Bremerella alba: one gene and its partner. Each later gene encodes a partner of the first gene's protein in a complex. Links are inferred from orthologs where the notes say so. Each region holds a gene or a part of one and is shown in the gene's direction. Other genes may lie near its edges.

Evidence for each region. The genes of interacting proteins can lie anywhere in the genome.
Region 2: the proteins of HOV93_RS14015 (region 1) and uvrB are in contact, whole or in part, in a crystal structure (PDB 7EGT), measured with the Thermus thermophilus proteins. The link is inferred for Bremerella alba from one-to-one orthologs. Residues at the interface, in WP_096412145.1 of Thermus thermophilus: His654, Arg656, Phe657, Gln666, Asp668, Glu669, Lys680, Arg681, Leu682, Ser683, Lys685, Tyr686, Ala687; in WP_096411307.1 of Thermus thermophilus: Glu23, Leu25, Arg26, Asp27, Gly28, Glu29, Arg30, Phe31, Arg55, Glu326, Asp327, Phe328, Glu379, Ser382, Gln383, His398, Gly400, Arg401.

Annotation. Positions count from the first base shown.
Region 1 is NZ_JABRWO010000007.1:327,989-331,034, forward strand. Bases 33-3,006 are described here. They hold HOV93_RS14015 (ATP-dependent helicase), read left to right. Parts: upstream 33-360; coding sequence 361-2,652; downstream 2,653-3,006. Other genes in these bases: HOV93_RS14010 (DNA-directed RNA polymerase subunit alpha C-terminal domain-containing protein), read right to left, coding at 33-108; HOV93_RS14020 (oxidoreductase), read left to right, coding at 2,662-3,006. Outside these bases: more of HOV93_RS14010, read right to left, coding at 1-32; more of HOV93_RS14020, read left to right, coding at 3,007-3,046. UniProt on the Escherichia coli protein: A helicase with DNA-dependent ATPase activity. Unwinds DNA duplexes with 3'-5' polarity. Translocates on single-stranded DNA with 3'-5' polarity. Initiates unwinding more efficiently from a nicked substrate than double-stranded DNA.
Region 2 is NZ_JABRWO010000005.1:108,264-111,233, reverse strand. Bases 4-2,901 are described here. They hold uvrB (excinuclease ABC subunit UvrB), read left to right. Parts: upstream 4-363; coding sequence 364-2,439; downstream 2,440-2,901. Other genes in these bases: HOV93_RS10070 (nitroreductase family protein), read right to left, coding at 2,521-2,901; HOV93_RS10080 (tetratricopeptide repeat protein), read left to right, coding at 4-236. In the rest of the region: more of HOV93_RS10080, read left to right, coding at 1-3; more of HOV93_RS10070, read right to left, coding at 2,902-2,970. UniProt on the Escherichia coli protein: The UvrABC repair system catalyzes the recognition and processing of DNA lesions. A damage recognition complex composed of 2 UvrA and 2 UvrB subunits scans DNA for abnormalities.

The DNA of each region.
Region 1 (3,046 bases):
GCAATTTGTCGTGCGGACCGTCAAACCGATTTCCGCCGTACTCATTTCCAGCTTGGCCAACAGATCGTCATGTTGTTGGTCTACTGAATTTAGAGGAATTCGTGGCATGGGTTCCCTCCCTATCGCAAATGAAAAAATGAAAATGGTAGCGGTTCATCCCTAGAACCACTTTGTCGTGGTCGCTCCACATTCAACCGAGGCTTTAGAGCCTGGCCGAGGGTCTCGCGACGCGATCGCGTTTACTATACTCATTTCTTTAGAATTGAATACCAGTTTCGGAAAAATTTACGGAAACTACCTCAACGGTGCTAGCGAACTTGGCTCGCCAAACACGCTAGCACTCTTTCGATAGGTTGATGGATGACCGATTCCTTATTTGAAGGACTGACTAGCGCCCAGCGTGACGCTGTTTCTCATGTCGACGGACCAATCCTCGTCTTGGCCGGCCCTGGCAGTGGAAAGACGCGAGTTGTCACCCATCGCATCGCGTACATGCTTCGCAGCGGTGTCTATTCGTCGCAGATCGTTGCGCTCACGTTTACCAACAAAGCAGCGCAAGAGATGCGTTCCCGAGTCGAACGGCTGGCCCCGGAAAGCACTGTCTGGGTCAGTACGTTTCATCGATTTTGCGCGCGGCTGCTCAGGGCTTATTCCAATCTGGTTGGACTCGAGCCGAATTACACCATCTACGACACATCCGACTCTCTTCAAATTCTTAAGCGTGCTCTTCAGACCGAAGAGATATCGATGACGCACGCAACGCCTGAGAAAGTCGCCAAGGCAATCAGTTGGGCCAAAAACAACATGGTTCTGCCGGAACGATACGAAGCGAATTCCGCGAACGCAATCAGCTCGATCGTGCAGGACGTTTACCCGGAATACCAACGTCAGCTTCGCGCTGCCAATGCCGTTGACTTCGACGACATGCTGATGCTGGTTGCCCAGATGCTGCAAGAGAACCCGGAACTGCGGGCCGCGCTCGACGAACGCTTTCGTTATATCCTGGTCGACGAATATCAAGATACGAACCTGGTGCAGTACCTTCTAGTGCGTTCCCTTTCCCAACAGCACCCTAACCTAGGTGTTACCGGGGATCCCGATCAATCGATTTACGGCTGGCGTGGGGCGAACCTGAATAACATTCTTGATTATGAAAAAGACTTTGACCAGGTAAAGGTCGTTCGCCTGGAGCAGAATTTCCGGAGCACGCCTAATATTCTTTCTGTGGCAGATCACCTCATTGGACACAACAAGCGGCGCAAAAAAAAGTCACTCTTCACCGACCATCCTACAGGAAAGCCGGTACGCTTTTTGTCTTATGTGACCAGTCACGAGGAAGCGCAAGCTATCGCGACACGCATTGCGACTTATGTGGCTCAAGGAAAACGCCAACCGCGAGACTTCGCGATCTTCTATCGAGTCAACGCGCTCTCCCGCGCCTACGAAGAAGCTCTCCGCCAGCAGGGCATACCCTACATGATCGTGAGCGGTGTCGAGTTTTACCATCGCAAGGAAATCAAGGATGTCCTTGGCTATGCCATGCTCGTGAATAATCCGCGCGATGATGTCGCGTTCACTCGTGTCGTGAATACGCCTACCCGCGGAATTGGTAAGACGACAATACTCAAACTTCAGGTCCACGCGTTGGACCACGGTATTTCCATGCTAGATGCTGCCCGCGAGGCAGGAATGATCGACTCGCTCAATAAGCGAGCCGCCGTAGCGGTGGCTAAATTTGTCGCGATATTCGATCGGATCTCCTTGAAGATCAACCAGCCGGTGGAAGAGATTCTAGGGGCAATTCTGAGCGAGACAGGTCTACGAGCCCAATATGAAGACTCCGACGACGAGGAGGACGTTTCCCGCCTGGAAAACATCGACGAGCTACTCTCGTCAGCTCGGGAATTCGACTTCCAGCACCCAGAGGATGGTACCCTCGAGCAGTACCTGGAAGACAAAGCGCTGGTCAATGAGACCGATGAATTCGACACGGCCCTGGACCGCGTCACCTTGATGACACTCCACGCGGCAAAAGGCCTCGAATTTCCGCATGTGTTTATGGTAGCGATCGAAGAAGGTCTACTGCCGCACGAACGCTCGAAAGACTCGGACGCCCAACTCGAAGAAGAACGGCGATTGATGTTCGTGGGGATCACCCGAGCCCAGGAAGAGCTAGAGCTAAGCACGGCGAACCAACGCGATTTTCGCGGGCGACGCATGATGACGGTACCCAGTAAATTCCTCTTCGAATTGCCTCGGGAAGAAATGGACTTCCAAGCGGCACTGGGACGATATGCTCCGACATCACAAGAATGGGAGGATGTCCATGATATCCCACCGGACGACTTCAGTCAGATTGGCGAATCGGGCAATATTTCCGACGACTCGCCAAGTAATTCTCCTTCATCCCATACTAGAATGCTGATTACCGCAGCCGACATGGTGAAGGGTCCCAGTTCGTCGGCACCGAAATTGAATCCGGACCAATTCCATCAATCCATGGCCGTTATTCATCCGAACTACGGACTAGGCAAGATTATTGCCATGAGTGGCGAAGGTGCCAAACGCACGGCAACGGTTCAATTCGTCACCGGTGATCAAAAGAAATTCGTTCTCGCCTACTCAGAACTTCGATCAGCCTCTTCCAGTTGAGATTAACCCATGAGTAATCGTTTCATCAAAGTAGCCCAGCTGAAAACCGTCGAAGCGTTTCGCGATCGCCTAACGCAGTTGGGGCTCAGCTTGCCATGCGATGATTCGATACTTACGCGCGACCAGGGTTCGCCTATGGCAGCCCCAATGAAAACGGATGGTTTTACGATCGGTAACCGCTGGTGTATCCATCCCATGGAAGGATGGGACGCAAATACCGACGGAACACCGACCGAGTTTACAATTCGGCGTTGGGAAAACTTCGGCCGAAGCGGAGCAAAGCTGATATGGGGAGGTGAAGCCGCCGCGGTGCAGGAAGATGGACGTGCGAACCCAAATCAAACGCTGGGCACCGAGTCGAATCGGTTTGGTTTAGAAAAGCTCTACGATGCGC
Region 2 (2,970 bases), on another replicon or contig:
GTAAAGAAGGCAGCCACGACCAAGCCCGAGCCGAGTTCGAGAAGCTGATGCGCGGTGCTCCCCCCTATGTGGCGGCATGGTTTATGTGTGGCCAGATGTTAGCGGAGATGGGTGAGATAGAGGATTCGCGAACGGTTCTCCGCGAAGGGATCGAGATTGCTCGCCAGCAAGGCGATGCCCATGCCGCCGGAGAAATGGGCGAGTTGCTGGCATCTTTAGGAAGCATGGGGGAGTAGTCCCCCCAAGTCTGCAGCAGAGTCGTTAGAATAGATCGATTCGGGGTAGCGCATTTCCGCCAGCATGTTTGCCTAGCAATCTGCCGGCGGTTGCCGAGGCCAGTCGAGAAGAGGAAAGGGAGACGGAGTGGAATTCCAGCTAGCATCCGAGTTTAAGCCCGCCGGAGATCAGCCTGCCGCGATTAAGTCCCTGACCGAGGGTATCCTGGCTGGCAAGAAGCACCAATGTCTGCTCGGGGTGACGGGCTCCGGCAAGACGTTCACCATGGCGAACGTCATCCAAAACATGCAGCGTCCAGCGCTGGTGATCTCACACAACAAAACCCTGGCCGCCCAGCTCTACTCGGAATTCAAAGACTTCTTTCCCAACAACGCGGTTCATTACTTCGTCAGCTACTACGACTATTACCAGCCGGAAGCGTACATTCCGCAGCGCGATATCTACATCGAGAAAGATGCTTCGATCAACGATGAGATCGATCGTCTGCGTCTCGCTTCGACCAGTGCTCTGGTCAGTCGCCGCGACGTCATCATCGTGGCGAGCGTGTCCAGCATCTACGGCTTGGGTTCGCCCGACGACTACAAGAAGATGATGGTCAGCATTCGTAAGGGGCAGATGGTCGATCGCGATGACATCCTTTCCCGCCTGGTCGACATCCTTTACGAACGGAACGACGTCGGCTTCGAACGATCGAAGTTCCGTGTTCGAGGCGATTGCCTGGAGATCTGGCCTTCGTACGAAGAGTTCGCCTACCGCATTGAATTGTGGGGAGACGAAGTCGAGCAGTTGGCGATCATTAACCCCACCACTGGCGAAATCATCAGCCAGCAAGATCAACTGTTCATCTATCCGGCAAAGCACTTTGTGATGCCAGAAGAACGTATCGAAAAGGCCGTGGCGAATATCCGCGCAGAACTCAACGGCCGCCTGGAAGAGCTGAAGCAGGCCGGCAAGTTGCTCGAAGCCCAGCGGCTTAACGCGCGAACTCGGTTCGACCTGGAGATGATGCAGGAAGTGGGCTTCTGCCCGGGGATCGAAAACTATAGCCAGCCATTGTCGGGGCGTCCCAGGGGGGCTCCGCCGAGCACGCTATACGACTTCTTTCCGGATGACTTCCTGTTGTTTGTCGACGAATCGCACGTGACGGTGTCGCAGATCTCGGCCATGTATCATGGCGATCGCAGCCGCAAGATGAATTTGGTCGAGCACGGTTTTCGCCTGCCCAGCGCGATGGATAACCGGCCGATGAAGTTCGAGGAATGGGAAAGCATCCTGAACCAAACGGTTTTCGTCTCAGCGACCCCATCCAAGTACGAGTTGGAAAAGACAACCGGCGAAGTGGTCGAGCAAATCATTCGCCCGACCGGATTGCTCGATCCGGTGATTGAAGTCTGCCCGGCTCGTGGTCAGGTACCGCACTTGTTGGAAGAGATCCGGGCCCGCATTGTCGCCGGCGAGCGAACGCTAGTGACCACATTGACCAAGCGACTCGCCGAAGATCTTTCGCACTACTTCAACGAAAAAGGGGTTCCGTGTAAGTGGTTGCATAGCGAACTCGACGCGTTCGAGCGAGTTGAACTGCTGCGTGATCTTCGTGAAGGCAAGTTCGACTGTTTGGTCGGGGTGAACCTGTTGAGGGAAGGTCTCGACCTGCCGGAAGTTTCGTTGGTGGCCATTCTCGATGCCGACAAGGAAGGCTTTCTGCGCAGCGAAACCTCGTTGATTCAAACCGTCGGGCGATCGGCTCGTAACGTGAATGCCAAGGTGATCATGTACGCGGACAAAATGACTGCGGCCATGCAAAGTGCAATCGACGAGACGGCCCGACGTCGTGAAATTCAACAGGCCTACAACAAAGAGCACAATATCACGCCAGAGACGATCAAGAAGAATATCCGCCGCGGTATCGAGTCAGAAGCGGACGCACATCGTAAAGCGAACGAAGCCGTCGGCCGCAATGATGACTCCGAGATTATCACGCAGGAATTCATCAACGAACTGCAGACTGAAATGCTGGAAGCAGCCGAGAACCTCGAGTTCGAGCGAGCCGCGTCCATTCGCGATCGAATTTCGAAGATGGAAGATTCGGTCGGTAAAAAGAAGAGCGATGTCGAAGGTGGAAGTGGGGGCAAAGGTGGTAAACGCGGCCGCCGCACCCGAGCCGGCGGCAAAATTCCAAGACCGAAAAAAGGTGCTTCGTAGATCGGAGCTTCCACCAACTCGGGGTGGCCCCGAAATTCATTTTAGATCGCACCGTTACTTTCTAAGCTATCCGGTGAATGCTTAAACTTCTTTCGGGAATTTATCGTGCACGATTACATCGTCTTGTGATAACTGCCCCGGTTTGCCCCAGGCCTTCTGCGTGGCCTGGCCGACGACGATCATCATGCCCAGCACGTGGTCTTCGGGCAAGTTGATGATCTCGGCGACCTTGTTCGGGTCGTAGCCGACCAAAGCCCCGGTGTCGTAGCCCATGCTCTTGGCGGCCAACATGATGGTCTGAGCGGCAATGCCCATCGATCGCATCGCTTCGTCCCGCTGCAATTGCGGCTTGTTGTCGTACAAGCCGACCAGCATGCCCACCAACTTCTGACCCACTTCCGGCGGCGAATCCTTCCAGTAACGTTCCGGCTCCTTCTTATAGGCATGCATATCGGCAGTTAGCACGATCAGCAGGGACGCATCCGAGACCTGGGCCTGGTTGTAGGCAGCCGCTTTAAGCTGTTGGCGTGT